DNA from 3 places in the Streptomyces sp. NPDC002055 genome. Region 3 is predicted to be linked to each of the others. Evidence: riboswitches for the same ligand, from Rfam matches in the RefSeq annotation. Region 3 holds a riboswitch; each other region holds the start of a gene.
The links. A riboswitch is a leader RNA that binds a small molecule or an ion and turns the genes downstream of it on or off. The one in region 3 is predicted to bind glycine.
Positions count from the first base shown of each region.

Region 1: it holds a riboswitch for glycine, as region 3 does, so the genes downstream of both, gcvP (aminomethyl-transferring glycine dehydrogenase) here and gcvT (glycine cleavage system aminomethyltransferase GcvT) in region 3, are expected to answer to the same signal.
Region 2: it holds a riboswitch for glycine, as region 3 does, so the genes downstream of both, gcvP (aminomethyl-transferring glycine dehydrogenase) here and gcvT (glycine cleavage system aminomethyltransferase GcvT) in region 3, are expected to answer to the same signal.

Region 1 covers NZ_JBEOXS010000036.1:6,496-16,905, reverse strand. Annotated here, with positions in the region: gene ABT112_RS22205 (glutamate-cysteine ligase family protein) at 1-740, opposite strand, end outside; gene ABT112_RS22200 (hypothetical protein) at 1,227-1,820, shown strand; gene ABT112_RS22195 (DUF5999 family protein) at 2,126-2,332, shown strand; gene gcvP (aminomethyl-transferring glycine dehydrogenase) at 2,534-5,419, opposite strand; glycine riboswitch at 5,608-5,703, opposite strand; gene ABT112_RS22185 (PRC-barrel domain-containing protein) at 5,818-6,195, shown strand; gene ABT112_RS22180 (DNA polymerase IV) at 6,111-7,640, opposite strand; gene ABT112_RS22175 (MerR family transcriptional regulator) at 7,707-8,351, opposite strand; gene ABT112_RS22170 (bifunctional nuclease family protein) at 8,519-8,992, opposite strand; gene ftsR (transcriptional regulator FtsR) at 9,045-9,794, opposite strand; gene ABT112_RS22160 (double zinc ribbon and FHA domain-containing protein) at 9,813-10,410, opposite strand, start outside.
Region 2 covers NZ_JBEOXS010000046.1:18,194-28,603, reverse strand. Annotated here, with positions in the region: gene ABT112_RS25235 (WD40 repeat domain-containing protein) at 1-1,441, shown strand, start outside; glycine riboswitch at 1,958-2,053, shown strand; glycine riboswitch at 2,054-2,151, shown strand; gene gcvP (aminomethyl-transferring glycine dehydrogenase) at 2,204-5,074, shown strand; gene ABT112_RS25225 (glycine cleavage T C-terminal barrel domain-containing protein) at 5,255-6,445, shown strand; gene gcvH (glycine cleavage system protein GcvH) at 6,590-6,964, shown strand; gene lipA (lipoyl synthase) at 7,078-8,037, shown strand; gene ABT112_RS25210 (LamG-like jellyroll fold domain-containing protein) at 8,710-10,410, shown strand, end outside.
Region 3 covers NZ_JBEOXS010000056.1:12,577-22,986, forward strand. Annotated here, with positions in the region: gene ABT112_RS27540 (L-serine ammonia-lyase) at 1-897, opposite strand, end outside; gene glyA (serine hydroxymethyltransferase) at 990-2,255, opposite strand; gene gcvH (glycine cleavage system protein GcvH) at 2,287-2,664, opposite strand; gene gcvT (glycine cleavage system aminomethyltransferase GcvT) at 2,847-3,980, opposite strand; glycine riboswitch at 4,139-4,244, opposite strand; gene ABT112_RS27560 (AAA family ATPase) at 4,388-5,092, shown strand; gene ABT112_RS27565 (enhanced serine sensitivity protein SseB) at 5,442-6,224, shown strand; gene ABT112_RS27570 (enhanced serine sensitivity protein SseB C-terminal domain-containing protein) at 6,401-7,201, shown strand; gene ABT112_RS27575 (ABC transporter permease) at 7,880-8,878, shown strand; gene ABT112_RS27580 (ABC transporter substrate-binding protein) at 8,997-10,410, shown strand, end outside.

The DNA of each region.
Region 1 (10,410 bases), on a different contig from region 3:
GGGCGGGTGTCCGTGGCCTGCTGGAAGAGCGGCGGCCGGGACTCCCGCCAGAGCTCGTGGCCGAAGAGGAACGGGGAGTTGGCGCCCATGGCGATCTGCACCGCGGCCACCGCCTGCGCGGCGTTCCAGACGGCGGCGAACCGGTTGGGGGTCACCTGGAGGTGGAGCTGCACCGAGGTGCAGGCGGCTTCGGGGGCGATGGACCGGCTGCTGTACCGCAGCCGCTCCACACCTTCGATGTCGAGGTCGATCTCCTCGCCGCGGGCGGCGAGAATCTGATCGTTGAGCAGCATGTAACGGTCGACCTCGGAGAGGTTCCCGGACACCAGATCGTCCGGCCCCAGGGTGGGCAGGATGCCGATCATCACGATCTCCGCGGAGACTTCCCGGGCCTTGCGGTCGGCATACCCGAGCCCGGTCCGCAGCTCTTCCGCCAGCTGGTCCAGAACCCGCCCGGACAGCCGGTGCGGCACGATGTTCACTTCCAGGTTGAACTGCCCCAGCTCGGTCTGAAAATCCCCGCTGGAGATCCGGTCCAGGACTTCCGCATTCATCATGCGCGGCATCCCGTCGGCCCCGGCGAGATTCAGCTCGATCTCCAGGCCCATCAAATTCTTCGGGCGGTCGAACCGCCTCTCCTCCAGCAGCCTGTCCAGCGCTTGGAGGCACCGCTGCAGCTTGCGGCGGTAGTGCTGCCGATCGGACAGGTCGAACCCGCCTGCCTCGACCTTCTCCCCCATCGAAGGGTCCCTCCTCGAGTGGGTCGCCGACGGCGCCGGCCGCCGGTGTCACGGTCGATGATGCCCAGGCAATGTGATCGATAACGCCCGGCGGACACCGCATGCCCAGTAAGCTCCTCCGTACACACCATGCGGCACATTCCATGGGCATAACGTGGTGTCCCGGTCCGGATGTATTGCGCACGTGGGAAACGCCGACGGAAATCGGCCTACCGTTCCCGGGACATAACGCAAGGCCGCGGGCCGGGCCATGCGGACAGAATGGGTACAACCCCCTCGCAGTAAAGACCGAATACGGACTTGCCCGCAATGCCCGGGTCGGCTAGGCGAAACACTGCGTGAACACCTGTCGTATAAACTTCGCGAACGAGGCAGAGAGTGTGCGCCGCCGGACAAACGGATTCCCGGCCCCCTCTGACCCCGCTGCTGACACCGCCGTCCGCACAGCCCCGCTCCACGTGTCTCCGAAGTGAGAGGCGACCCACCATGCCGCTGCATGTCCCCCCGGCACCCCAGCCCGCCCTGCGCAGCGCGCTCACGGCCCTCGGTTCCCCCACCGCGGTCCGCGATCCGCGCACCCCGGCCCTGCGCACCGTCACCGGCCCGCTGACTCCGGACCTTCCACTGCCCGTCCACGTCCTGGACCGCGTCACCTCACGGGGCGGCACTCCGCGCACCCGGCTCGCCGGGTGGCGCTTCCTGATCCGCAGCGGCGACCGCGCCGTGGCGGCGGCCGAGACCATGCTCACCCCGGACGGCTGGGCGTTCTCCCACTTCTTCGAGGGCCCGTACGTGGCCTCCACGGAACTGGCGCTGCGACAGGCGGAGGCGCTGACCGCGCCGTACCAGCCGCGCCTGCTCTCCGTACCGGAGCTCTACATGCTCACGCTGTGGCTGCACGGGGACGCCGGCGCGGACGCCGGCAAGGGCCGTCCCGCGCCGAGTGATCTTCTGGTGCCGCTCGCGCCGGCCCCTCCGGGCATCGCGGCGCATCGCGCCCACCGGGTCGCCGATCTGCTGCCGGTGCTCACCCTCCGGGTCGCGCCGACCCCGTTGATGGGCATGGGGACGCCGGCCTGACCTCTCCGGGACGCACGGCATGTGTGCGCCCCGCGGCCCGGGGGCCGCGGGGCGCTCCCCTGCGCGGGAGCGGACCATGGCCCACTCCGGCCATTCCTCAACCACCCGAAGTGACGGTCCCGTTGCGGTGAACCGTCCGCACGAGTGACGCGTCATCAAGCAGTGACGACAGCTCCCGGGAAATCCCTGCGGAATTCCACGCGTGGGGCAACACTGGGACCGACCGATCCGATACGGGGGACGGCACCATGAACTCTGCTCCGATCCGCAGCACACCCGCCCCATCTCAGCGAAAGATCCCGACCATGTGCCAGCACCAGCCTCCCTGCCCGACCGCCGACTCCGCCGACCGGGAGGCCGCCCATCCCGTGGCGCACCACCCGGAGCAGGGCTGGAGCCTGCTGTGCAATGGCGTCCTGCTCTTCGAGGACACGGGTGAGCTGCTGCCGGACGGCCGGATCATCGGCCCGCGCCGGCCGCTCGGCACGGGGCGAGTGGCGACGGCCGCCTGACCCTCACCGGTCGCGAGACACCACCGTCACCGCTCCACCCGCACCACTCCGGCGATACCGCTCCGGCGTCGCCACTCCAGCGACACTGCTCCAGCGACACCAAGGGGCCGGCCCGGCGCTCACCGCCGAACCGGCCCCCGGCACAGTCCCGTCGAGGCACGGCCCCCTTCTCAGGGCAGCCGTCCCCCGGGGTTCAGCACCTCACTGGTCGTACTCGTCCAGCGGCGGGCACGAGCAGACCAGGTTCCGGTCGCCGAAGGCGCCGTCGATCCGCCGCACCGGCGGCCAGTACTTGTCCGCCGCGGAGACGCCCTCCGGGAAGACCGCCGTCTCGCGGCTGTACGGGCGCTCCCACTCCCCGCCCAGCGTGGACGCCGGGTGGGGCGCGTTGCGCAGCGGGTTGTCGTCCGCCGGCCACTCGCCGGAACCGACCCGCTCGATCTCGGCGCGGATCGCGATCATCGCCTCGCAGAAGCGGTCCAGCTCGACGAGGTCCTCGCTCTCCGTGGGCTCGATCATCAGCGTGCCGGCCACCGGGAACGACATGGTCGGCGCATGGAAGCCGTAGTCGATGAGCCGCTTGGCGACATCGTCGACGGTGACCCCGGTCGCCTTGGTCAGCGGGCGCAGGTCCACGATGCACTCGTGGGCGACCAGGCCGTGCGGACCGGTGTAGAGCACCGGGTAGTGCGGCTCCAGCCGCTTGGCGATGTAGTTGGCACCGAGCACGGCCACCTGGGTGGCCCGCCGCAGCCCCTCGGCCCCCATCAGCCGGACGTACGCCCAGGAGATCGGCAGGATGCCGGCGGAGCCCCACGGCGCGGCGGAGATCGGGCCGACCCCGGTCTCCGGCCCGGCGGCCGGCTGGAGCGGGTGGTTCGGCAGGTACGGCGCCAGATGCGCGCGCACGCCGACCGGGCCGACGCCCGGACCGCCGCCGCCGTGCGGGATGCAGAACGTCTTGTGCAGGTTCAGGTGCGAGACGTCCGAGCCGAACCGGCCCGGCTTGGCGAGGCCCACCAGCGCGTTGAGGTTGGCGCCGTCCACGTAGACCTGGCCGCCCGCGTCGTGCACGGCCGCGCAGATGTCGGTGATGTGCTCCTCGAAGACGCCGTGCGTCGACGGGTAGGTCACCATCAGCACCGCGAGCTCGTCGCCGTGCTTCTCGATCTTGGCGTGCAGGTCCTCGACGTCGACGTCGCCGTCCTCGCGGGTCTTGACGACCACGACCTTCATCCCGGCCATCACGGCGCTGGCAGCGTTGGTGCCGTGCGCCGAGGAGGGGATCAGGCAGACGGTGCGCTGATCGTCGCCGTTGGCCCGGTGGTACGCCCGGACGGCCAGCAGACCGGCCAGCTCGCCCTGGGAGCCCGCGTTGGGCTGAAGGGAGACCTTGTCGTAGCCGGTGACCTCGGCGAGCCGCTCCTCGAGCTCACGGATGAGGGTCAGATAGCCCCCGGCCTGCTCGACCGGCGCGAACGGGTGCAGCGCCCCGAACTGCGGCCAGGTGACCGGCTCCATCTCCGTGGTCGCGTTGAGCTTCATGGTGCAGGAGCCGAGCGGGATCATCCCGCGGTCCAGCGCGTAGTCCCGGTCGGAGAGGCGGCGCAGGTAGCGCAGCATCGCGGTCTCGGAGCGGTGCTGGTGGAACACCGGGTGGGTGAGGTACTCGCCCCGGCGGAGCAGGGCCTCGGGGAGGGTGTCCTCCGCCGTGGCGTCCAGGGCCTCGATGTCCGCCTCGACGCCGAACGCGCCCCAGACAGCCGCCACCTGGTCACGGAGGGTGGTCTCGTCGCAGGAAATGCCGACGAGGTCGGCGTCGACCTGCCGCAGGTTGACCCCGGCCTTGCGAGCGGCGGCCACGACCTCGGCGGCGCGGCCCGGCACCCGGGCGGTCACGGTGTCGAAGTACGCGCCGTGCACGATCTCCACGCCCCCGGCCCGCAGGCCCGCCGCGAGCAGCGTGGCGTAGCGGTGGGTGCGGCGGGCGATGCCTGCGAGCCCGTCCGGGCCGTGGTAGACGGCGTACAGCCCGGCCATGACGGCGAGCAGGACCTGCGCGGTGCAGATGTTGCTCGTCGCCTTCTCCCGGCGGATGTGCTGCTCACGGGTCTGCAGCGCCAGCCGGTACGCCTTGGTGCCGTCGGCGTCCACGGAGACTCCGACCAGTCGGCCGGGGAGGCTGCGGGCGAACGTGTCGCGCACGGCCATGAAGCCGGCGTGCGGGCCGCCGAAGCCCATGGGGACGCCGAACCGCTGGCTGTTGCCCACCGCGATGTCCGCGCCCAGCTCGCCGGGCGAGGTGAGCACGGTGAGGGCGAGGAGGTCGGCGGCGACCGTGACGATCGCGCCCAGCTCATGGGCCCGCTCGATGACCGGACGCAGGTCGCGCACCTGCCCGGAGGCGCCCGGGTACTGGAGCAGCACACCGAAGACACCGCGCTCGGCGACGTCCGCCGGGATGCCCTCGGAGAGGTCGGCGACGACGACCTCGACGCCCGTCGGCTCGGCGCGGGTCTCGATGACGGCGATGGTCTGCGGCAGACAGTCGGCGTCGATCAGGAAGACGCCGTTCTTCACCTTGCCGACCCGGCGGGAAAGCGCCATGGCCTCGGCGGCGGCCGTGCCCTCGTCGAGCAGCGAGGCGCCCGAGGTGGGGAGCCCGGTCAGGTCCGCGACGACGGTCTGGAAGTTCAGCAGCGCCTCGAGGCGGCCCTGCGAGATCTCCGGCTGGTACGGCGTGTACGCCGTGTACCAGGCGGGGTTCTCCATCACGTTGCGGAGGATCACCGGCGGGGTGAAGGTGCCGTGGTAGCCGAGGCCGATCATCGGCGCCAGCACCTCGTTGCGCTCGGCGAGGCCGCGCAGCTCGGCGAGGACCTCCGCCTCGGTGCGGGCGTCCGGCAGGTCCAGCTCCCCGGCGTTCTTGATCACGTCGGGGACGGCGGCGGCGGTGAGTTCGTCCAGGGAGCCGTAGCCCACCTGGGCGAGCATCTTCGCCTGCGCCTCGCTGTCGGGTCCGATGTGGCGCTGCTCGAAGGGAGTGCCACGTTCCAGCTGGGAGAGTGGGATGCGATCGGCGGTCATCTGCGGAGGCCTCCTGGTCGACGCGACCTGCGAGGGGCACCACGGCACGGGTGCCCCGACGGCCTCCCCCTCTGTCATCTCGACCTGAGAGCTTCACCGGTCCGCCGGGGCGGTCCGGTTTTCACCGTCGGTGAGGAGGGGTTCCGGCGCAATACACGGCCGATGCCCGCCCTGCTTTCCAGAGTGACCTCGTCCGTGCGGTACGTGTGCCTGAGAGATTCCGGGGAGGATTTGCTCCTTCGGCGCCTCCTCTTGCTGGTGGAGGACTCTCCCGCACGGGGTCTGCAGCCATTTGCCAGCGTACCAGTGGCTCTCCGGGCCGGTCGCTCGAGTGGCCGAGGGGCGGAATGTGCCCTTTCGTAGTTCTCGTAGAGGATCTGCGAACAGCGGGAGGGACCGTGCAGACCGATATCGATCCGCGGAGCCTGATCGGCCGCAAGGCATTCGACCTCGACGGAGCGAAAATCGGCACCGTGGACGAGGTGTACCTGGACGACGCGACCGGCCTCCCGGAGTGGGCCGCGGTGCGCACCGGCCTGTTCGGGCGCGACGCCTTCGTCCCGCTGGAGCCCAGCGAGATCGTCGACGACACCCTGCGCGTCCCCTACCACCGCGCGCTGATCAAGCGCGCACCCGACTTCGGCGTCGGCCGCCACCTCTCGCCGGAGCAGGAGCTGCAGCTCTACCACCACTACGGGCTCGACGCCACGTCCCCGGAGGACGGGCCGGGCCCCGACGACCAGGACTTCGGGCGGCTGGCGGGCAACGACGACTGACCGCCCGCAGCGGTCACCTCCGGCCGGCCCTCCGGAGCAGCGGCCTCCCCCGGGCCGCCGGGTTTCAGCGGCAGCGGCTCGGACGGCTCCAGGTCCGGGTCGTCGACGGGGAAGGTCCGCACCCGGCCGGGCGCCGACCAGGGCTGTTCGAACCGCACGGTGACCCTGCCCACGCCGCTGCCCTGCACCCAGCCGGGCCCCAGCTCCGCATGGCGCACATCGTGCCCCGGCACCCAGCGGCGCACCTGCTCCACCGTGGTCTCCCCAGCTTCCGGCGCCACCGGGGCGGGCTCCGCCTGCGACTCCTCGGCCCGCTCCACGTCCCCGGCGGCCGCAGCCGCGGCCGCCTCCAGCGCCGCGGCGGCCTCTGCCGTGGCGGCCTGGGCGAACAGATCCTCCTGCGTGAAGTCGGCCAGCCCCGTGACCCCGACACCCAGCAGCCGCACGCCCCCGGTGGTGTCCACGAGCTCCAGGAGCCGCGCGGCGGCCTCCCGGATGACCGTGGGGTCGTCGGTGGGGCCGCGCTGGGTCTCGGACCGGGTCAGCGTGGAGAAGTCGTACCGCCGCACCTTGAGCACGACCGTGCGGCCGGACCGCCCGGCCGCCCGCAGCCGCTGCACACAGCGCTCCGCCAGGCGCACCACCTCGGCCCTCACCTGCGCCCGGTCGTGGAGATCGACGTCGAAGGTGTCCTCGACGGAAACCGACTTGGCGTCCCGCTCGGCGATCACGGGGCGGTCGTCCCGCCCGCTCGCCATCGTGTGGAGCGAGCTGCCGTGCGCCCGCCCCAGCAGCCGCACCAGCTCCTCCTCACCGGCTTCCACGATCTCCCCGACCGTGTGGATGCCGGCCCGGCGCAAGTGCTCGGCGGTGGCCGGGCCGACGCCCGGCAGGGTGCGCACCGTCAGCGGTGCCAGCAGCTCGCGTTCGGTGCCCGGGGCTATCAGCGTCAGTCCGTCCGGCTTGGCCTGCTCGGAGGCGATCTTGGCCAGCATCTTGGATCCCGCCAGCCCCACCGAGCCACTGAGCCCGGTGGCGGCCCGGATGTCGGCCCGCAGCCGCTCGCCCACGGCCCGCGCCGAGGCCTCGGAGTCCGCCGCCCCCTCCGCCTCCAGGTCCACGAACGCCTCGTCCAGGCTCAGCGGCTCCACCAGGGGCGAGAGGCCGTGCAGCAGCTCCATGACGGCGTCGCTGACCTGGCGGTACAGCGAGAAGCGCGGTGTCAGATAGGCCGCGTTCGGGCAGAGCCGCCGGGCCTGGGCCGTCGCCATGGCCGAGTGCACCCCGAAGACCCGCGCCTCGTACGACGCGGTGGCGACCACCCCCCGCGGCCCGAGCCCGCCGACGACCACCGGCTTCCCGCGCAGGCTCGGCTTCGCCGCCTGTTCGACCGCGGCGTAGAAGGCATCCATGTCGAGATGGAGGATGGTCGGTGCGCCTCTCACACCCCTGATGCTGCCGTACGGCACTGACAACGGCCCACGGGCGGGCGGCGCGGCGCGTCCGCGGGATCAGCCGGCGCGGTTCCGGCGGCGGGCGAGCTCGTCCGCGGGGTTGTGCCCGATCAGGGTCTCGCCGGTGTCGATCCGCTCTCCGTGGAGCTGGGACAGGGTGCTCTCCACATCCCGCCACACCACCCCCACGGCGATGCCGAAGATGCCCTGACCGCCCTGGAGCAGGTCCACGACCTCGTCCGGGGAGGAGCACTCGTAGACCGTCGCGCCATCGCTCATCAGCGTCATCTGCGCGAGATCCGACCGCTCGCGGGCCCGCAGGTGCTGGACGGCGGCGCGGATGTTCTGCAACGAGACGCCGGTGTCCAGGAACCGCTTCACGATCTTCAGGACGACGACGTCCCGGAAGCTGTACAGCCGCTGGGTGCCGGAGCCGTACGCGGGCCGCACGCTCGGCTCGACGAGCCCGGTGCGCGCCCAGTAGTCCAGCTGGCGGTAGGTGATACCGGCCGCCGCGCAGGCGGTCGGGCCGCGATAGCCGACCTCGTCGGACGGCTCACCCGACACGGCGGCTGCCGCGGCGGTGTGCCCGGTGGCGGGGTCGACCGCACCTCCGTGGAGCGTCGCACCTCCGTGGAGCGCCGCACCTCCGTGGAGCGGAAAGGGGCCGCCCGCCGCTGTACCGTCGCCGGTGCTTCTCACGCCGACCTCCGTCCTTGACCTGCCTTCTCGACGGTAGGCAGTGACCCCGGGTGCGTCAACGATCGCCACACTCGGCACGCCGAGTGATAATCACCCTGAGAGTGGTTTTCCGTGCCCTCTTCGGGGAAAGGCTGACCGGATGGCCCGGAAGTGCCGGATTACGGCCGCTACTGGCTGCTGGATCCGAAGTCCTCGGGCGAGATCTGGTCGAGGAACTCGCGGAACTTCTCCACCTCGTCCTCCTGCTCGTCCGGGATCGCGATCCCCGCGTCGTCCAGCACACCGTCGCTGCCGTAGATCGGCGTTCCGGTGCGCAGCGCCAGCGCTATGGCGTCGGAGGGCCTGGCACTCACCTCGACACCGCTGGCGAACACCAGTTCGGCGTAGAAGACACCTTCCCGCAGGTCCGTGATCCGGACCTCGGTCAGCTGCTGGCCGACCGCCTCGAGCACGTCCTTGAACAGGTCGTGCGTCAGCGGCCTGGCCGGGGCCATGCCCTGCTGGGCGAAGGCGATGGCGGTGGCCTCCCCGGGGCCGATCCAGATGGGGAGGTACCGATCGCCTCCCACTTCACGCAGGAGCACGATCGGTTGGTTGGAGGGCATTTCCACCCGGACACCCACGACGTCGAGCTCGTTCACACAGTAACCCTAGGACGTGCCCGGCCGGTTTGGGTAGTCGGGCACCGCTTCATCAGTGCAGACGGGTCCGCAGCGCGGCCTGGACGAGCGCCGCGTGGAGCCGCACCGACAGGGTCGCCAGCTCCCGCGCGGTCTGCTCGGCGTGGTTCCTCGTCTGCGGATTGCGGTGCCGCCGCAGGGGGGCCACCACCTGTTCGACCAGGTCCGCCTCCCGGTCGGCGGCGGCCTTCATCACCCGCAGATGCCGCGGCTCCAGCCCGAAGCCGCCCAGGTCGGCGACGAGCTTGGCGACCTGGACCGCCTCGATGTCGTACGCGCCGTCCTCGGCGGGCCCGATCAGGCCGTAGGACTCCCACTCGGCGAGCCGGCCCTCGTCGACCTCGGCGGCCGCCAGGAGCTCCGCACGGCCGATACGGGCCGCGGTGGCGGTCGCCTCCGCGGCGGAGTCCTCCAGCGCCCCGTCGAGCAGCTCACGGGGCCGGGAGGGGGCCGGGAGCTCGACGCGCTCGCCCCTGGCCAGCGCGTCGAGCTGCTCCCGGATGACCTTCAGCGGCAGGTAGAGATCCCGCTGCATGCGCAGGACGTACCCGAGCCGCTCCACGTCCTCCGGGGTGAATTTGCGGTACCCGGAGGGCGTGCGGCGCGGCTCGACGAGCCCCTCCGACTCCAAGAAACGGATCTTGGAGATGGTGATCTCGGGGAACTCCTCGCGCAGCCGGTTCAGCACCGCACCGATGCTCATGAGCCTGCCTGCCGCGGTGGCGGTGCCGGTACCGGCACCGCCCGACGGTGTCTGCGCCATGGCTCCTTCCCCGACGGGTCAGATGCCCCGCTGGCTCGCGTAGAAGACGAGACGGTACTTGCCGATCTGCACCTCGTCGCCGTTGGCCAGCGGAAGCGAGTCGATCCGCTCCCGGTTGACGTACGTGCCGTTCAGGCTGCCGACGTCGGAGACGGTGAACCCGCCCTCCGGACCGCGGCGGAACTCCACATGCCGACGTGAGACCGTCACATCGTCCAGGAAGATGTCGCTCTGCGGGTGGCGCCCGGCCGTGGTCAGGTCGCCGTCCAGCAGGAAGCGGCTGCCCGAATTCGGTCCGCGGCGGACCACGAGCAGCGCCGAGCCCATCGGCAGCGCGTCGACCGCGGCCTGTGCCTCGGGGGAGAGCGGCGGCGCCGTCTGCCCCGTGCTCTCGGACTCGTAGGCCTCCAGGCCCGAGATCGAAATGGTGGACGTCGTCTCCGACGGCCGCTCGGGCTGGGCGCCGGCACGCAGCGGAGCGCCACAGTTGGAGCAGAACCGGCTGGACTCCGCGTTCCGGTGACCACACCTCGCGCAAACAGGCAAAGCGGCAAACCCTCCACCCGTACTTGAGGTTGCTGGTTCCTGGGAACCTATGCGGCCCGCACCCGCAGGG
Region 2 (10,410 bases), on a different contig from region 3:
CAGCACCGGTGACGGCTGGGTGGTGCAGTCCCGCTCCCTCTCGGAGTTCTTCCTCCAGCTGGCCATGGAGCGGATGCCGGGGAACTTCGGCTGGAGCCTGCGGATCCACCGCACGGTGGTGGAGGACGACGCGGCGATCGTCGAGCGGCTCCGCGCGTCCTACCGGGAGCTGGGACTGCTGCCGTGGCAGGAGATGGGCACCGACGCGCTGTCGTACGGCGGACCGGACGCGCTGATCCGCCACGGCCGGGGCCCGGGCGCGGACTTCGCGATCGTGATCCACGGACGCACGCGCGAGGCGCTGGTCCAGGTCGCCGACACCCTGGGAGTCCCGTACGAGGACGGGGACATCAAGGGGCCCAGCGAGGTGCCGGCGCCCCTGGAGGACCTTCGCCCGGTGGCACTCGCGGCCGGGGACACCGACGACCGGGGACGGTGGACGGTGGTGTCGGCGGGCGCCGCGCCGGAGGAGCCCGCCGTTCCCCGCGTGACCGGCCTCGACGAGGTGACCGGCCGTACGGTGGTGACGGCCGATCAGGACGGGACCACGGTCGTCGCGGGGGATCGTGACGGAGCGATCCACCTCTGGGCGACGGATGGTGAGGCGCCGTCCGAGGCCGAGAGCCGTGCCCTGCACCGCGCGCCGGTGACCGGGGCCGGCTGCGTACGGATGGACAGCGGCCGGCGCGTGGTGGTCAGCGGCGACTCGAACGGCGTCCTCCGCTTCTGGCTGACGGACAAGGCCCCGCGGCGGAGCCCGTTCGACCGCAGGCGGACGGCGGTCACGGCGGTCGCCGCCGGGAAGCCCGGCACCGGCCCGGCGGTGGCGGCCGCGTGGGCGGACGGCCTGGTCCGCGTGTGGGACCTCTACACCGACGTCGTCGCGGATCTGCGGCTCGGCACCGGGATCCAGGGCCTGGCCCTGGACGCCGACGGCCTGCTGCGGGTGACCGGCCCGGACGGCACCGCCGTGCTGCGGCTGGACCTGGACCGGCTCTGGCCGACGCGGAAGATGCGGGAGCAGCTCGACGAGATCGACTGGAGCTCCTTCTGGACCGCGCGCGGGCCGGCCGACGAGAACGGCGTGTCCGACCTGATCGTCCGGATCGGCTCCGATGACGAGGCCACGGCCAAGCAGGCCGTCCACGACCTGTACCGGCTGATCGTGTCCAAGGACGGCTCCCTGACGGCGGCCGCCCCCGCCGTACCGTTCCTGGTCGAGCTCATGACCGACCCGGCCAACCGGGCCCGCGGGACCCTGCTGCTCCTCATCGCCGATATCGCCGACCTCCCGGACGCCCGGGGCGACCGGGGCCGGGCGCAGCGCGCGGCGGTTCAGGAGGCACTGCCCGTCCTGCTGCCGCTGCTGGAGGACGACGACACGTCCGTGCGGTGGGCCGCCGGGGAGCTCCAGCGGATCTGCGCCGGGCCGACGGCGTAGCGACCCTCGCGTCGCCCGGCGGAGCCGACGGCTCCGCCGGGCGAGGCCGGCCGTGCGGGGGCAACCGCACCGGGGGCGAGCGCCGCTCCGACCGGCACTGGAAGCGAGCGCCGTTCCCCTCGACCGGACCGGGAGCACGTGCCGTTCCCCTCGACCGGCACCGGGGCGAGCGTCGCTCCCCTGTGCCGGGAACGGCGCTCGCGGTCGGTGCCGCGTCACGGATCCGGCCGAACGCTGGACACTACTTGCGAGTAGTCCGGCGCTCGCCCGTGCCGAGCAGCGTTTGTGCAGCTCAGAGTGCCCGTCCTGGGCAGATGCCGTTACGGGAGCGTCCACCGAGCAGACTCTTGACGGCGGTGTTCCGGTGCCCGTACGTTGCCTCCCGAAAGACCCGACAACCGCATACACCGCTGACGATTCTGCGCGGGAGAGCTCACGTCGTCCCACGACGTGGCGCCGAAGGCCGCTGTACCCCCGGCCTCACCGCCGGGCCCGACAACTCCACATCGCGCTGTTCGAACCGAAGCGGGAGAGCCCTCGCCCACCCTTGGCGAGGCGCCGAAGGAGCAACTCTCCCCAGAATCTCTCAGGCCCCACTACCGCTTCGGCCAGGCGACTCTGGAAAGACAGGACGTCATGTCCTGCGCCCACGGTGCAAACCGCCGGACCCGGTGGTGAAGCTCTCAGGTACCGATGACAGAGCGGGGAGGCCACCCGTCCCCGGCACCGCGATCGCGGTGCCCCCACAGGGAGCCTCCCACCATGACCTTTCCCGAGTCCTCCGCGTCGGGTGCGTTCGCCACCCGTCACATCGGTGTCGACGACGCCGACCGCGCCGCCATGCTGTCCGAAGTCGGCTACCCGACGCTCGCCGCCCTCATCGACGCCGCCGTCCCGAGCGGCATCCGGAGCCCGTCCGGCCTGAACCTGCCCCCCGCCGCCACCGAGGCCGAGGCCCGCTCCGAACTGCAGGAGCTCGCGGGCCGGAACACCGTGGCCGTCCCGATGAACGGACTGGGCTACCACGCGACCACCACACCCGCCGTGATCCGGCGCAACGTGCTGGAGGACCCGTCGTGGTACACCGCTTACACGCCGTACCAGCCGGAGATCAGCCAGGGCCGGCTCGAAGCACTGATCAACTTCCAGACCATGGTCGGAGACCTCACCGGACTGCCGACCGCCAACGCGTCGCTGCTCGACGAGGGCACGGCGGTCGCCGAGGCCGTCACGGTCATGCGCCGCGTCGCCCGCAAGGGCCGCCCCCGCGTCCTGGTCGACCGCGACACCCTGCCGCAGACCCTCGACGTCCTGCGCACCCGTGCGGCCGCGGTCGGCGTCGAGGTCGTCGAGATCGACGTCGCCGAACCGCTGCCGGAGGACGACTTCTTCGGAGTGGTGCTGTCCTACCCCGGCTGCTCGGGAGCCGTCCGCGACCTGCGCCGGGTGACCGCCGCGGCACGGGAGCGCGGGGCGCTGGTCACGGTGGCCGCCGACCTGCTGGCGCTCACGCTGCTCGTGCCGCCGGGGGAGTTCGGCGCCGACATCGTCGTGGGCTCGTCCCAGCGGTTCGGTGTCCCGCTGTTCTACGGCGGGCCGCACGCGGGCTGCATCGCGGTCCGCGGAGGGCTCGAACGCCACCTGCCCGGCCGGCTCGTGGGCGTGTCCGTGGACAACGCCGGACGGCCGGCGTACCGCCTCGCCCTGCAGACCCGCGAGCAGCACATCCGCCGCGACAAGGCGACCTCCAACATCTGCACGGCGCAGGTCCTGCTCGCCGTGGTCGCCTCGATGTACGCCGTGTACCACGGCCCCGACGGCCTGACCTCGATCGCCCGACGGACGCACCGGCACGCCACACGCATCGCCGCGGGTCTGCGGGACAGCGGGATCACGGTGGTGCACCGGGAGTTCTTCGACACCCTGCTCGTACGGGTCCCCGGCCGCGCCGAGGAGGTCGTCGCGGCCGCGCACGACCGGGGGCTGCTGCTGCGGCTGGTGGACGGCGACCACGTCGGCGTCTCCTGCTCCGAGGCCACCTCCCCGGACCACGTCCGTCGGGTGTTCGCCGCCTTCGGCGCGGCGGGGGACGAGGCGGGGGACGACCCGGACCGGCCGGCGGCCGGCGCTCCGACGGCGCTTCCGGAGGACCTGCGGCGCACATCCCCCTTCCTCACCCACCCGGTCTTCCACCGGCACCGTTCGGAGACCGCGATGCTGCGCTATCTGCGCAAGCTCTCCGACCGTGACTTCGCGCTGGACCGCGGGATGATCCCGCTCGGGTCCTGCACGATGAAGCTCAACGCGACCACGGAGATGGAGCCGGTCAGCCTGCCCGGCTTCGCCGACCTGCACCCCTTCGCGCCCCTCAGCGACGCCGCCGGGTACCTGGCCCTGGTCGAACAGCTGGAGACATGGCTGGCCGAGGTCACCGGGTACGCCAAGGTCTCCGTCCAGCCCAACGCCGGCTCGCAGGGCGAGCTCGCCGGCCTCCTGGCGATCCGCCGCTACCACGAGGCCAACGGCGGGGCCGGACGCGATGTGTGCCTGATCCCGGCCAGCGCGCACGGCACCAACGCCGCCTCCGCCGCCATGGCCGGGATGCGCGTCGTCGTGGTGGCGTCGCGGCCCGACGGCACGGTCGATCTCGACGACCTCGCGGCGAAGTGCTCGGGGCACTCCGACGACCTGGCCGCCATCATGGTGACCTACCCCTCCACGCACGGCGTCTACGAGGACGGCATCACCCGGCTCTGCGAGCTGGTGCACGAGCACGGCGGACAGGTCTACGTCGACGGCGCCAACCTCAACGCGCTGCTCGGAGTCGCCAGGCCCGGCGATTTCGGTGGCGATGTGTCCCACCTCAATCTGCACAAGACGTTCTGCATCCCGCACGGTGGCGGCGGGCCGGGAGTCGGCCCGGTCGCGGTGGCCGCACACCTCGCGCCGTACCTGCCCACCCACCCGCTGCACCCCGAAACCGGGCGTCGCGACGGGATCGGGGCGGTGAGCGCCGCACCGTTCGGCAGCGCCGGCATCCTGCCGATCCCGTGGGCCTACATCCGGATGATGGGCGCGGAGGGGCTGGCCGAGGCCACCCGGACGGCCGTGCTGAGCGCCAACTACGTGGCCCGCCGCCTCGCACCCCACTTCCCCGTCCTCTACGCCGGGGAGTCGGGCCTCGTCGCGCACGAGTGCATCCTCGACGTACGCCCGCTCACCGCCGCCACGGGAGTCACGGTCGACGACATCGCCAAGCGGCTCATCGACCACGGCTTCCACGCGCCGACGATGAGCTTTCCGGTCCCCGGCACGCTGATGGTCGAACCGACGGAGAGCGAGAACCTCGCCGAACTGGACCGCTTCTGCGCGGCGATGATCGCCATCCGTGCGGAGATCGACCTGCTGGAGCGGGGGGTCTGGTCCCTGGAGGACAGCCCGCTGCGGCAGGCGCCGCACACCGCCGCCGCGATCGCCGGCGAGTGGACCCGCGCCTATTCGCGCGAGCGGGCGGCCTTCCCCGCGGGCGTCACGCCCGACAAGTACTGGCCGCCGGTCGGCCGGGTCGACCAGGCACACGGAGACCGCAACCTGGTCTGCTCCTGCCCGCCTCCCGAAGCGTTCGCGTCCTGACCTGACCTGACCTGACCTGACCTGACCTGACCTGACCTGACCTGACCGGTCGCGGTCCGCGTCGTGCCCGGCCGGTCACCGTCCGCGTCCTGCACCGGCTGGCCACCGTCCGAGTCCCGACCCGGCCGGTGACGGTCCGAGTTTTGTCCCGACCGGCTCACGGTCCGAAGAGGAACCACCATGGCGAAGAAGACACCCCTGCACGCCCTCCACACGGAGCTCGGCGCGACGTTCACCGACTGCGGCGGCTGGTCCATGCCCCTGCGCTACACCTCCGAGCTCGCCGAGCACCACGCCGTACGGACCACCGCCGGCCTCTTCGACCTCACCCACCTGGGAGAGGCCGAGGTGTCCGGCCCCGAGGCGGGGCGAGCCCTCGACCACGCCCTGACCGGACAGCCGTCGAGGATCGCTGTCGGCCGGGGGTGCTCCTCGGTGCTGGTCCACGAGACCGGCGGAGTCCTCGACGACCTCGTCGTCCACCGCCTGGCCGAGACGCGCTACCGCATCGTGGCCAACGCCGGAAACGCGATGGTCGTGCTCTCCCAGCTGCGTGACCGGGTCGACGGCTACGCCGCCACGATCCGGAACGCCTCCGGAGACCGGGCCCTGATCGCGGTCCAGGGCCCGGCGGCCCAGGCGATCATCGGCGCAGTGGCCGACAGGGATGTGGTGTCGCTGGAGCACAACGCCATCACCCCGGCGCGACTGGGCGGCCGTGAGGTGTTGCTCGCCCGCACCGCAGGTACTGGCAGTACTGGCAGTACCGGCGGCACCGGCAGTACCGGCGGCACCGGCAGTACCGGCGGCACCGGCAGTACCGGAGGCGCCGGCGGCATCGGCGAGGACGGCTTCGGGGTCCACTGCCGCCCCGCGGACGCCGAGGCCCTCTGGCGGACCATCAGCGCGGCGGGCACGGGCCACGGCCTCCTCGCCTGCGGCCTGGCCTGCCGCTACACGCTGCGCCTGGAGGCCGGGACGCCGTCGTGCGGACGGGAACTCACGCCCCGCACCACGCCGTTCGAAGCGGGGCTGGGCCACGCCGTGACCTTCGGGAAGCCCGGCGGGTTCGTCGGCGAGGCCGCTCTGGCCGCCCGTCGTGACCAGGGCCCGACCCGCGTGCTGGTCGGGCTGACCTCGACGGGACGACGGGCTCCGCGCACCGGCTGCGCCGTCCTCGCCCCGGACACCGGGGAGCACATCGGCGAGGTCACCTCGGGCGCGCTGTCGCCCACCCTCGGCCACCCCGTGGCTCTGGCCTACCTGCGGACCGACCGCAGCGCTCCCGGCACCGAGGTGCTCGTCGACATCCGGGGCGGCCACGAGCACGCCCGGGTCGTCGAGCTGCCTTTCCACCGCCGCCCGGCCTGATCACCACGACCTGCGCCTGATCATCGCCACCTGCGCCTGATGCCCGCCACCTGCGCGTGACTGCCACCGCACACGCCTGATGCACCACCGCCTACGCCGGATCGCCACCGCACCCGCTTGATCACCACCACAGGAGAACAGCTCATGAGCCTGCCCCCCGACCTGCACTACACCCGCGACCACGAGTGGATCGCGAGCGAGGGCGACGTGTCGACCGTCGGTGTCACCGCCCACGCCTCCGACGCGCTCGGCGACGTCGTCCACCTCGACCTGCCCGCCGTCGGCACGACGATCACGGCCGGCGAGGTGTGCGGAGAGATCGAGTCGACCAAGTCCGTGAGCGACCTGTTCGCTCCCGCGGACGGTGAGGTCCTCGAGATCAACGAAGCCGCCGTGACCGACCCCGGCCTGGTCAACTCCGACCCGTACGGGGCCGGCTGGCTGTTCCGGATGCGGATCACCCGTACGCCGGACCTGCTGGACGCCACCGCCTACGCGGCACTCACGGAAGGAGCGTGACATGTCGATCCTCGACCGTCGGCTCGCCGACTTCGACCCGGCCCTCACCGCCGAGCTGCGGGCCCCGGTGACAGAGCTCGCCGACGCCCACCCGCTGTACCCGGAGCTGTGACATGAGCGATGCCCTCACCCCCGCCGCCTCGCCCGACGGCCGCAGGCTGCTGCGGCTGGAGGTGCGCAACAGCCGGACGCCCGTGGAGCGCAAGCCCGAGTGGATGAGAACCCGGGTGCGCATGGGGCCGCAGTACACCGCGCTGCGCGCACAGGTGCAGGCCGAAGGGCTGCACACCGTGTGCCAGGAGGCCGGATGCCCGAACATCTTCGAGTGCTGGGAGGACCGCGAGGCGACCTTCCTCATCGGCGGCGATCAGTGCACCCGGCGCTGCGACTTCTGCCAGATCGACACCGGCAGGCCGCAGGCGCTGGACCGGGACGAGCCGCGCCGGGTCGCGGAGTCGGTGGCCACGATGAAGCTGCGGTACGCCACGATCACCGGGGTGGCCCGCGACGACCTGCCCGACGGCGGCGCCTGGCTGTACGGCGAGACGGTCCGACAGATCCACGCGCTGAACCCGGGCACCGGGGTGGAGAACCTCATCCCGGACTTCGGCGGTGACCCCGCGCTGCTGACCGAGGTCTTCGAGTCCCGCCCGGAAGTCCTGGCCCACAACGTGGAGACGGTGCCACGGATCTTCAAACGGATCCGGCCCGCGTTCCGCTACGACCGGTCGCTCGGTGTGCTCACCGCGGCGCGGGAGTTCGGCCTGGTCACCAAGTCGAACCTGATCCTGGGCCTGGGGGAGACCCGGTCGGAGATCTCCACCGCGCTGGCCGACCTGCACGCCGCCGGCTGCGACCTGATCACCATCACCCAGTACCTGCGCCCCTCGGCACGGCACCACCCGGTGGACCGGTGGGTCCGTCCCGAGGAGTTCGTCGAACTCCGGGAAGAGGCCGAGGAGATCGGTTTCGCGGGAGTGCTGTCCGGACCGCTGGTCCGGTCCTCCTACCGCGCCGGACGGCTCTACCAGCAGGCCCGGGAGCGGAGGCCCCGGCAGCAGCCGCACGACTGACGAACCGGCCCGATCTCCGGTGGACCGCACGGGGGGCCCATCGGCCGCGCGGGCCTGCCCGCGCTCGACCCATCACCCGCGAACATCTCTCCAGCGACCACATCGTCGTCGCCACTGGATCCAAGCCCGTCGTGTGGGGCGGCGGCGGCACCTGTATGGGTGGACGGCACACGACACGTGTCCGGACAGCCCTGCCGACAGGTGGTCGTCCCGCCATGCGCGTGCCGCGGCCGATGGGGCTGCCGTAGTTCACGGTACTGATGCATCACCAGTGTTCGTTGTGGCGCACATCACGTCATGCTGGTGATGTATTTGCGGCTTATGTATCTCTATGTGCATTCGCTGCATTCTGGACGGGTGTGCGAATCGATGCGTAGCGTAATCTTCACGATTTCGTCCAGAATCGTTCACAAAATAATCATGGGGTCTGAGGAGGCCCTGTGGGGGGAGTCAGGCATGCCTCGGGGGAGTTGGCGGCGGGCTCGGGTGCCCGGCGTGGTGTTGGCTGCGGCGGTGGCGCTGGGGGTGTTTCCGTCGCACGGTGTGCAGTCCGCTGTCGCACAGGAGCCGCCCCGTCAGGCGGCCGTCAAACACGCCAAGAAGACGGCCGCTGACGAAGAGCAGGCGCGGGCTCTCGCCGAGCGGGACGGTGAGGCTGTGGAGATCGCCTCCATGCGCGGGGAGAGCAGTGAGGTCTTCGCCACTCCTGACGGGAAGCTGGAGGCCAGAGAGCACTTACGGCCGGTACGGACCCGCGTCGACGGTAAGTGGAGGCCGATCGATACTGCCCTGGCCACCACCGATGGCGGGATGGTGGCCCCGAAGGCCGCGACGGTTGATCTGGCGTTCTCCGGTGGTGGCGACGAGCCCTTGGTCCGCATGACGAAGGCAGGGCGCAAGCTGGCGCTGTCCTGGCCCACCGCGTTGCCGGCTCCTCTGCTCCAGGGGGACACCGCCACGTATCGGGATGTGTTGCCGGGTGTGGATCTGCGGATGGGAGCGCAGGAGGACGGCTTCACACAGCTGTTGGTGGTGAAGTCGGCAGAGGCGGCCTCCAGCAAAGCGCTGGCGGAGTTACGGCTGAAGCTCGACGCCGAGGGACTCAACGTCCGCAAGGTCGATTCCGGTGGCGTCGAGGCGAAGGACAAGGGCGCCGGCGGGACCGTGTTCGAGGCGCCGCAGCCGGTGATGTGGGACTCCAGCCCAGGAGCTGCCGCACTGGAACGCACGGACAAGCGTGACTCGAAGGCTCGGCCGGCTGACCGGGAGCCCATGAAGGCCTCGGACCGTGGTGTTGCCGGGGCCCAGGACGAGGAGCCCGGGGCGGGCGAGTCGGGCAAGCTGGCCCCTGTCGGGGTCGAAGTCCCCAGCACGCAGAACGAGATGGTGCTCAGGCCCGACGCCGGTGTGCTGAAGGGGAAGGACACCGTCTACCCGGTGTTCATCGATCCGCAGTGGTATTCGCCGAAGGCGACGGCGTGGACGATGGCGTCGAAGTACTGGGCCTCCTCGCCGCAGTGGAAGTTCAACGGGGACTCCGACGGCGGCATGGGGTACTGCGGTTGGTACTACTGCAAGCCCGACGACACCAAACGGCTCTTCTACCAGGTGCCGACATCGAGGTTCGCGGGAAAGTCCGTGCTGTCCGCGGAGTTCGTGGTGCGGAACACCTGGTCGGCCTCGTGCGGCGCACGTGGTGTGCAGCTGTGGCGTACGAAGGGGATCTCGTCGTCCACCACCTGGAACTCGCAGAACTCCTCGGATTTCTGGGTCGATCACCTGACCACGGAGTCGTTCGCCCACGGTTTCAACGGGTGTTCTGCGAAGGACGCGGAGTTCTCGGTGAAGTCTGCGGTTCAGCATGCCGCCAATAAGAAGTGGCCGACGATGACGTTCGGCCTCAGGGCGTCGAGCGAGAGCGACCGCTACGGCTGGAAGCGCTTCTCCGACGATGCGTTTCTGCGGGTGAAGTACAACCGTCCGCCGGGCCAGGTCAGGATGTCGCAGCTGACCATGGAGTACGGAGGCACCTGCAAGAAGCCCGGAGACGCGCCGCGTGTGCGGACCCTGGGCAAGATCTACGCGAACAACATCACCGACCCCGACGGCGACAGGGTCGCGGTCCAGTTCCAGGCCGCCTGGGACACCGGTGACGGCAAGGGCGCCGTCGCCCGGTGGAAGCCGGATCCGACGTCGTTGAAGAAGTCGGGATCGGACTTCGCGGTGCCCCTGCCGTCCTCGATCCCGGCGAACAGAGTCGTCGACTGGTACGTCCGGTCCTACGACGGTGCCCAGTACTCCCCGTGGTCCACCGCGGGGGATGCGACCGGCTGCTACTTCGTTCGCGACACCTCGGTGCCCAAGGCACCCGCG
Region 3 (10,410 bases):
GATGATGCCCGCCGCGCCGTTGGTGGGGGCGGTGACGACCCGGCCGCCGGCCGCGTTCTCCTCGTTCACGGCCATCGCGTAGAGGGTGATCCACTCCATGGCGCGGGCCGTGGCGTCGCCCTCGGCGCGCAGCTGGCGGGCGGAGTTCGCCGCCCGGCGGCGGACCTTCAGGCCGCCCGGCAGGATGCCCTCCCGCGTCATGCCGCGGCTGACGCACGCCTGCATGACCTGCCAGATCTCCAGCAGGCCCGCGCGGATCTCCTCCTCGGTGCGCCAGGCCTTCTCGTTCTCCAGCATCACCGCCGAGATCGACAGGCCGGTCTCCCGGGAGATCCGCAGCAGCTCGTCACCGGTGCGGAACGGGTACTTCAGCACCGTGTCGTCGAGCTTGATCCGGTCCTCGCCGACGGCGTCCTCGTCGACGACGAAGCCGCCGCCCACCGAGTAGTACGTCTTCTCCAGCAGCGGCGCGCCGGTCTCGTCGTAGGCGTAGAGGGTCATGCCGTTGGCGTGGTACGGCAGGGAGCGGCGGCGGTGCAGGACGAGCTGCGAGGACTCGTCGAAGTCGACCTCGTGCGCCTCGCCGATCTCCGCGCCGAGGAGCCGCAGCCGCTTGCTGCTGCGTATGCGCTCGACCTCGTCGTCGGCGGTCTCGACGTCGACGGTGCGGGGGGAGTGCCCCTCCAGGCCGAGCAGGACGGCCTTGGGGGTGCCGTGGCCGTGACCGGTGGCGCCGAGCGAGCCGAACAGCTCGGCCCGGACGGAGGCGGTCTGCGCCAGGAGACCGTCCCTCTTCAGGCGCCCGACGAAGATCCGGGCCGCGCGCATGGGGCCGACCGTGTGGGAACTGGACGGGCCGATGCCGATGGAGAAAAGGTCGAAGACGGAGATGGCCACGGTGGCGGACTCCCTTGTCTGTGCTGGGTGGTACTGGAGGTGCCGGGCGGGGCACCCGCACGTGGTGATGCGGGTGCCCCGCCGCCGGCCGGTTACTTCTTCAGGCCGGGGTACAGCGGGTGCTTCTCGGCCAGGGCGGTGACCCGGGCCTTCAGCGCGTCGGCGTCGTAGGACGGCTTCAGCGCCTCGGCGATGACGTCCGCGACCTCGGCGAAGTCCTCCGCCGTGAAGCCACGGGTGGCCAGCGCGGGGGTGCCGATCCGCAGGCCCGAGGTGACCATCGGGGGCCGGGGGTCGTTCGGGATGGCGTTGCGGTTGACGGTGATGCCCACCTCGTGGAGGCGGTCCTCCGCCTGCTGCCCGTCCAGCTCGGAATTACGCAGATCCACCAGGACGAGGTGGACGTCGGTGCCGCCGGACAGCACCGAGACACCGACCTTGGTGACGTCTTCCCTGGTCAGACGCTCGGCGAGGATCCGGGAGCCGTCCAGCGTGCGCTGCTGGCGCTCCTTGAAGTCCTCGGAGGCCGCGACCTTGAACGACACCGCCTTCGCCGCGATGACGTGCTCCAGCGGGCCGCCCTGCTGACCGGGGAAGACCGCGGAGTTGATCTTCTTGGCGAGATCGGCGGTGCACAGGATCACGCCGCCGCGGGGGCCGCCCAGCGTCTTGTGGGTGGTGGTGGTCACGACGTGGGCGTGCGGCACCGGGCTCGGGTGCAGCCCCGCGGCCACCAGGCCCGCGAAGTGCGCCATGTCGACCATCAGGTACGCGCCGACCTCGTCGGCGATCCGCCGGAACGCCGCGAAGTCCAGCTGCCGCGGGTAGGCGGACCAGCCCGCGACGATCAGCTTCGGCCGGTGCTCCTTGGCGAGGCGCTCGACCTCGTCCATGTCGACCAGGTTGGTCTTCTCGTCGACGTGGTAGGCGGCCACGTTGTAGAGCTTGCCGGAGAAGTTGATCTTCATGCCGTGGGTCAGGTGCCCGCCGTGGGCGAGGTTCAGACCCAGGATGGTGTCACCGGGGGAGAGCAGGGCGAACATCGCCGCGGCGTTCGCCTGGGCGCCGGAGTGCGGCTGGACGTTCGCGTGCTCGGCCCCGAAGAGCTCCTTGATGCGGTCGATCGCGAGCTGCTCGATCACATCGACGTGCTCACAGCCGCCGTAGTAGCGGCGGCCCGGGTAGCCCTCGGCGTACTTGTTGGTCAGCACCGAGCCCTGCGCCTCGAGGACCGCGACCGGAGCGAAGTTCTCCGAGGCGATCATCTCGAGCGTGGACTGCTGGCGGTCGAGTTCGGCGTCGACGGCGGCGGCGACGTCCGGGTCGAGCTCGTGCAGGGACTGGTTGAGAAGCGACATCAGGATCCCAATCGGGCGACGGGTGGGCGGATCAGTTGCCGGTGAAGGCGGTGTACTCGTCGGCGGAGAGCAGGTCCGCCGGCTCGTCAGTGACCCTCACCTTGAACAGCCAGCCGCCCTCGAAGGGGGCGGAGTTCACCAGCGCGGGGTCGTCCACGACGTCCTGGTTGATCTCGGTGACCTCGCCGGTGACCGGGGAGTACAGATCGCTGACCGACTTGGTCGACTCCAGCTCACCGCAGGACTCGCCCGCGGTGACGGTGTCGCCGGCCTCCGGGAGCTGGACGTAGACGACGTCACCGAGCGCGTCGGCGGCGTGCGAGGTGATGCCCACGGTCGACACACCGTCCTCGGCGACGGTGAGCCACTCGTGCTCCTTGCTGTAGCGCAGCTGCTGGGGGTTGCTCATGACCTGATTCTCCTGGATGAGGGGGCGTGCTGTGGTGCCGGGTCTTGACAGATGGGACGGCCGTGACGAGAGATTCCCGACAACCGGTCGGCAGTGGGTGACCGGCCGGTGACCGGTGCCCGTCGGGGTGGCGCGGACAGGCCGCGACGTCAGCGCGCCGCTGGTGGGGACCGGCGGGGACGTCAGCGCTGCCGCTTGTAGAACGGCAGGGCGACGACCTCGTACAGCTCGTGGCTGCCGCGGATGTCCACCGCGACCCCCTCGGTGCCGGGCGCGGCGTGCTCGGCGTCCACATAGGCGATGGCGACGGGCTTGCCGAGGGTGGGCGAGGGGGCGCCCGAAGTGACCTCGCCGATCACGGTGCCGGAGCCGGCGGCCACCACCGGGTACCCGGCGCGCGGCACCCGGCGGCCCTCGGCGATCAGGCCGACCAGCTTGCGCGGCGGGGCCTCCTCGGCCCGCTTCGCCGCGGCCTCCAAGGCCTCACGGCCGACGAAGCGGCCGTCGTTGGTGGTCTTCTCGAACTTCACGACCCGGCCCAGCCCCGCGTCGAACGGGGTGGTGTCCGTGGTCAGCTCGTGCCCGTACAGCGGCATGCCCGCCTCCAGGCGCAGGGTGTCCCGGCAGGACAGGCCGCACGGCACCAGGCCCGCGTCCTTGCCCGCCTCCGTCAGCGCCTGCCACAGAGCCTCGGCGTCGCCGGGCGCCACGAACAGCTCGAAGCCGTCCTCGCCGGTGTAGCCGGTCCGGGCGATCAGCGCGGACACCCCGGCCACCGTGCCGGGCAGTCCGGCGTAGTACTTCAGCCCGTCCAGGTCGGCGTCGGTCAGCGACTTCAGGATGCCGGGGGACTCCGGTCCCTGGACGGCCAGCAGGGCGTACGCCTCCCGGTCGTCCCGCACGGCGGCGCCCGCGAAGCCCGCCGCGCGCTCGGTCAGCGCGTCCAGCACGACCTGCGCGTTCGAGGCGTTGGCGACGACCATGAACTCCTCGTCGGCCAGCCGGTAGACGATCAGGTCGTCGAGGATGCCGCCCCGGTCGTCGCAGATCATGGTGTAGCGGGCGCGGCCGGGAGCGAGCGCGGAGAGATTGCCGACCAGGGAGTAGTCCAGCAGCGCCCCGGCCTCCGGGCCGGTCAGGGTGATCTCACCCATGTGGGAGAGGTCGAAGAGTCCGGCGCGGGTCCGCACCGCCAGGTGCTCGTCGCGCTCGCTGCCGTAGCGCAGCGGCATGTCCCAGCCGGCGAAGTCGGTCATGGTGGCGCCGAGCCCGCGGTGCAGTGCGTCGAGGGCGGTACGGCGTGATGCATCGGTCATGTTCAGGCTCCCAAGCAAGGGTGGCGAGGCTCTGTCGACAACAACACAGCCTCCCCATCTGTCATCGGAACCTGAGAGGTTCGCCACGACCCGGCAGGCGGGTCACAGCTTGCACCTTGGGTGGGACCGCTCCACGGCGGCCCGCTTTTCAGATGTGCCTCGCCTGCGCGGTACGGGGCCTGAGAGATTCAAGGGAGGACTTGCTCCTTCGGCGCTCCGGCGCCCGGCTCACTGCCGGTCCGGAGACTCTCCCGCGCGGGTTACAAGCGGCCGGTATGGAGTTTGCGCGCACATCATTGCACGCCTGTGACACTTTCGGACCCTGCGGGCGGGGGATAAGGCGGTTGTATGGCATTACCTTTTCTTGAAACTCTGCGGCAGCCGCAGTGACCGGACCTGGGAGGACGATCACGGTGCAGAGCCACGGAACGTTTGCGACAGCCTCGGGGGTCGGGCTCGGCGCGGTGCCCAGCCAGACGGGCCCGGGAGCCCCGGCCGCCCCGGGCGTCGTCCGCCCCGGCCGCCTGGCCGGCACCACGGAGCTGCGCGGGCGCCCGGCCGCCGCGCTGCGCTACCCCGCCGGGGACGTGCTCGTCGTCTCCGGCCTGCCCGGCAGCGGCAAGAGCACCCTGATCCGGCGGGCGGCCGGCGCCCCGGAGCACGGCGGGGCCCGGGTCCACCGGGTGGACTCGCAGGACACCAGGGACCGCTGGGAGCGCAGGATGCCCGCGCTGCTCCCGTACGCCGTCTACCGCCCCCTCGTCCGCCTGGCGCACTACGCCGGGCTGCGCCGCGCGCTGCGCTCCGGCGACAGCGTCGTGGTGCACGACTGCGGCAGCCTCGTCTGGGTGCGCCGCTGGCTGGCCCGCGACGCCCGCCGGCGCGGCCGCTCCCTGCACCTGGCGCTGCTCGACGTGGAGCCGCGGGTCGCCCTGGAGGGGCAGGCCTCGCGCGGGCGCGGGGTCTCCGGATACGCCTTCGCCCGGCACCGGCGCGCCGTGGGGCGGCTGGTCCGGGAGCTGGAGGCCGGGCGGCTGCCGGACGGCTGCGCCTCGGCCGTCCTGCTGGACCGCCGGGCCGCGACCACACTCTCCGGCATCGGGTTCGACTGACCGACGCAGGCGGTCACCGGCCGTCCGCGACCGCCCCTGACCGGTGCCGAACGAACACGGACCGGGACCCGGACCCGGACCGGGACCCGGACCGGGACCCGGACCGGGGCCCGGCAGGCGGACCCGACGGTTCCGCAGCCGCTCCGCAGCGGTCCCGGACGGTTCCGGAGCGCCCCCGTCCGGAGGATCCGTCCGTCCGCGGCGGGCGGGACGGCGCCAAATGGCGGAAAGGTCCGGCGCGTCCTGGAGGTTCCCGACAGAAATCCGGTCACCCCAGGGGAGCTCCCGCGGCCCGCAACCGCTAGGGTTCCTGTGCAGTTCGGACGAGACGTGGTGGGGCCCGATGAGCATGACGGAGCAGCACAGCTATACCTCGCTTCCCGACGGGGCGACCCCGGGCAGCGGATTCCCCGGCAATGCGCTCGAAGAGGCGCTCGCCGCCTCCGTGGGCGTGGCCGGCGCCGGGCCCCGGCTGGTCGAGGTGCTCGGCCGCAGCCATGTCTGGGTGCCGCTGCCAGGCGGCGGCAGCCGGGAGAGCCGGGACCTGGACCTGCCCACCGTCGAGATCGACGGCGCCGCGTACGTCCCGGTGTTCAGCTCCGAGCAGCAGTTCCTCCAGGTCGTCGGCTCGCATGTGTCGTTCACCGTCGCGCCGGCCCGGGAGTTCGCCCGCGGTCTCCCGCCGCAGCTCGGCATCGCCGTCAACCCGGGCGGGGCCGTCGGCGTTCCGCTGCCGCCCGCCGCCGTCGCCGAGCTCTGCCGGACCGGCCGGACCGAGCTCGACGGGCCCGCCTCGGGTGGCCGGGTGCGGCTCTTCGAGCCCGACTGGCAGGACGAACCCGTCGACTTCCTCGGCGCCGCCGCGGGCGAGTTCGCCGTCACCGGGCTGGTCCGCACCGCCCGCCGCGCCCTCGCCAGCGTCGAGGGCGACGCGCCCGCGCTGTTCGTCGGCGTCGAACTCGTCCGCTGCGAACCGGAGGACCGGACCGTGGTGATGGAGGCCCTGGGGCGTGCGCTGGGCGCGGTTCCGGTGCCCTGGCCGGTGCAATTGGTACTCCTGGACGTCGCGAACGACCCCGTGGGGCACTGGATGCTGGAGCGCGTGCGCCCCTTCCACACCGCGGAGCGCTGAACGCGACCCGGGTGTACCCCCGGTGGTGCACCGGGACGGGCCACCGTCGGCCCGTAAGCTGGTTGGATGACCGGGCGGGAGCGGGACTGCCCCGCACAGTGCCGACAGGCCGGAAGAAGGGGCGGAGTCAGGTGAGCGCGGGAGCCAGCGCAGCGGCGGCCGGAGCCGTCGAGCAGATGCTGCGGCAGGTGACGCCCGGGCGGTACGACGCCTATGAGGCCCTGCTGCGCGCCCTTGCCGAGGAGCAGGTCTGGATGCTGCTCTGGCACGGCCGGCCCGGATCACCGGACGCCCAGTACGGGAACATGGAGGTCGGCGGCCTGGGGTACGCCCCCTGCGTCACCTCCGCCCAGGAGTTGGCGGCCAGCGGCTGGAACCGCGCCCACGAGGTCGTCACCGGCTGGGAGATCGCGTCGGCCCTCTACCCCGAGCGCTGGGGCCTGTGGCTCAACCCGCACGCCCCGGGCGGCGGCGTCGGCATTCCCTGGGCGGATCTCCGCCGGATCGCCGGCGGGCTGGACCGGCTGCCCGCCGGGCCGCTGCGGCTGTCCGAACCGACCATCGAGATCCCGCAGTTCTACGCGCTGCTGACGCAGAACGCGCACCGCACCCCCGCCGTACGGGCGCTGCGCCGCGCCTGGGTGCAGCCCTCCCTCGGCGCGCCGTACCTGGCGATCGGCCTGGAGCTGTACGACACGGGCCCGCAGGCGGTGGACTCCGTGCGGGTGATGATGCAGCAGTCGATCGGGGCCGTGCCGGACGGGCTGCCGGTGTCGACGGTCGCGATGTCCGACGAGTACGACCCGGTGGCGATGTGGCTGCGGGCGAACGCCCGGCCGTTCTTCGACCGGGACGCCTACGGCGCCGCGGCGGCGCCGCCCACCGGGCCCGCCCCCGGCTACGGTTACCCGCCCGCGCCCGCCGGCGGTGCCCCGGAGGCGCAGGGCTGGCAGGGGCCGGCACCCCGGGCGTACTGACCGCACCGGGCGGGCGGACCCGGATCCGCACGGTCCGCGCCTTGCGCGGGCGCGTCCGCCCGATCTGCGCCTGCCCGGTTCGCCGTTGCCCGGTCGGCGTCCGCCTGAGCTGTGTCCACCCGGCCCGCGCCGCCTGACCTCTGTCCACCCGGCCCGCGCCGCCTGACTTCTGTCCGCCCGGCCCGCGTCCGCCGGTACCGGCCGCGCCGCCCGTCCCGGAGCGCTCTCCGAATCGGAACTCCCCGAACCGGCGGCGGGGCTCCACGACCTGGCGCAATTTGTACGCCCCGGCTCGCGGATCCGCCCCTCCATACGTCCCCGGAAACCCCCGGATTGCATCGTTCCGCGCGCCCGCCGGCTGCTCCGGGGATGCCATGACGTGCAGCAACTTCGCGCCATATCAAGGGATATGGGCCGTTTCTGGTTCCGCTCGTGCTGTTCTGTTGTTCGGATAACGGAGGATGCCTGGTCACATCACAGTTGCGCATCCATTGCCGGGGAAGTCTGGCGGGGCCTCAGACCGCGATGAAGACTCCCGGCAACGACGCGGCGTCGGCCCTCTGGGACCGCTCCGGAACGTTTTCGTACCACTCGTTCAGCTCGCACCACTGATGTGATCAAGCCGCTCCGGCGGCGGGCGTGGGCCGTTTCATGCGGCCGAGAGGGGTTCCCCAGACGATGACCGCACCACCGCACGACACGAGTGCCGTTGAGGCCGCGGCCGTCGACGTCGCCGCCGATGTTCCGGTCGCGGCGATCCAGGGACGCTCCCCGTGGCGCATCGCCTGGATCCGGCTGAAACGGGACAAGCTGGCGCTGGCCGGTGGCGTCGTCGTGCTCTTCCTGATCCTGGTCGCGGTGTTCGCGCCGCTCATCGTCGGTCTCCTGGGCCATCCGCCGGACGAGTTCCACGAGGAGAAGATCGACCCGCTGTTCGGCACCCCGTACGGCTCCTGGGGCGGCATCAGCGGCGACTTCCTCTTCGGCGTCGAGCCGGTCAACGGCCGGGACGTGTTCTCCCGCGTGGTCTACGGAGCGCGGATCTCGCTCCTCGTCGCCTTCCTCGCCGCGATGGTCGCGGTCGCTCTCGGCACCGTCTTCGGCGTGGTCGCCGGCTACTTCGGCGGCTGGGTCGACGCGGTGATCAGCCGGGTCATGGACGTGCTGCTCGCCTTCCCGCAGCTCCTCTTCATCATCGCGCTGGTCTCGGTGCTGCCCAACGAGATGCTCGGCGTGAGCGGCAGCGGAGTGCGCATCGGCGCGCTGGTCGTGGTGATCGGCTTCTTCGGCTGGCCGTACGTCGGGCGCATCGTCCGCGGCCAGACCCTCTCGCTGCGGGAGCGGGAGTACGTCGAGGCCGCCCGGAGCCTGGGCGCCGGGCAGATCTACATCCTCTTCCGGGAGCTGCTCCCCAACCTGGTGGCCCCGATCACCGTCTACACGACGCTGATGATCCCCACCAACGTGCTCACCGAGGCCGCGCTCAGCTTCCTCGGTGCGGGCGTCAAGCCGCCCACCTCCTCGTGGGGGCAGATGCTCGACAAGGCGGTGGACACCTATGAGTCGGACCCCACGTTCATGGTGATCCCCGGTCTGGCGATCTTCATCACGGTGCTGGCGTTCAACCTCTTCGGCGACGGCGTGCGGGACGCGCTGGACCCGAAGGGCTCCCGTTGAGCCCACCCGCACCGACCGCAACGACCCAGCTCAGAACCGCCCCTGCCGATCCGTCGGGCGGCCATTCCACAACAGTCGTCGCCCGGTGGGCCGCGACCATCACGGAGGTTGCTAGATCGTGAGAACGAACCACGCTTCGAGACGCAGACTGGCCGCCGGCTCGGCCCTCGTCGTCGCCGCCCTGCTGGGCACCGCCGCATGCGGTGGCGGAGGAAAGGACGACGACGGGAAGGGAGGTGCCCCCGGGTTCAACGCCGCCGTCGGCAACATCGCCAACGCGTCGGCGAAGAAGGGGGGCACCCTCAAATTCATCGGCACCCAGGACGCCGACTCCTGGGACCCGCAGCGCGGCTACTACGGCTTCATGTGGGACTTCGCGCGGTTCTACACGCGTCAGCTCATCTCCTTCAAGACCGCGCCGGGCAAGGCCAGCACCGAGCTGGTGCCGGACATGGCCACCGACACCGGCAAGGTCTCCGCGGACGGCAAGACCTACACCTTCACCCTGCGTGACGACGTGACCTGGGAGGACGGCAAGCCCGTCACCGCGCAGGACATCAAGTACGGCATCGAGCGGATCTGGGCGCAGGACAAGATCTCCGGCGGTCCGATCTACCTTCAGCAGGTCCTCGACCCGAAGAAGGAGTACGCGGGTCCGTACAAGGACAAGAGCAAGGACAAGCTCGGCCTGAAGTCCATCGAGACCCCGGACGAGAAGACGATCGTCTTCAAGCTGCCGAAGGCCAACGGTGACTTCCTCCAGATGCTGGCGATGCCCTCGGCGACGCCGGTGCGGCAGGACAAGGACACCGTGGAGAAGTACGGCCTGAAGCCGTTCTCCAACGGCCCCTACAAGTTCGACTCCTACACCCCCAACAAGGGGATCGCGCTCTCCCGGAACGCCGAGTGGAAGAAGAGCTCGGACCCGATCCGCAAGGCGCTGCCGGACAAGATCACGGTCAAGCTCACCACCAACGCCGACGACATGGACAACCGGCTGATCGAGGGCGACTACGACCTCGACATCAACGCCACTGGCGTCGGCGCGGCCGGCCGCCAGAAGGCGCTGCGGAACCACAAGGACAACCTGGACAACCCGCAGACCGGCTTCATCCGGTACGCGGTGTTCCCGCAGACGGTCAAGCCGTTCGACAACGTCCACTGCCGCAAGGCGGTCATCTACGGCTCCGATCACAAGTCGCTGCAGAACGCCCGTGGCGGCCCGATGGCGGGCGGCGACATCGCCACCAACATGCTGCCGCCGGCGATCAAGGGTTCCGACCCGAAGTACGACCCCTACGGCGTGCTCAAGAACAAGGGCGCCGCGAACGTCGCGAAGGCCAAGGCCGAGCTCAAGGCCTGCGGCAAGCCGAACGGCTTCAAGACCACCATCGCGGTCCGCAACAACAAGCAGCAGGAGATCGACACCGCGCAGTCGATGCAGGCGTCGCTGAAGAAGATCGGCATCGAGGCCGATGTCGACCAGTACGACGGCGCCCAGAGCTCCGGCATCATCGGCGCACCGAAGAACG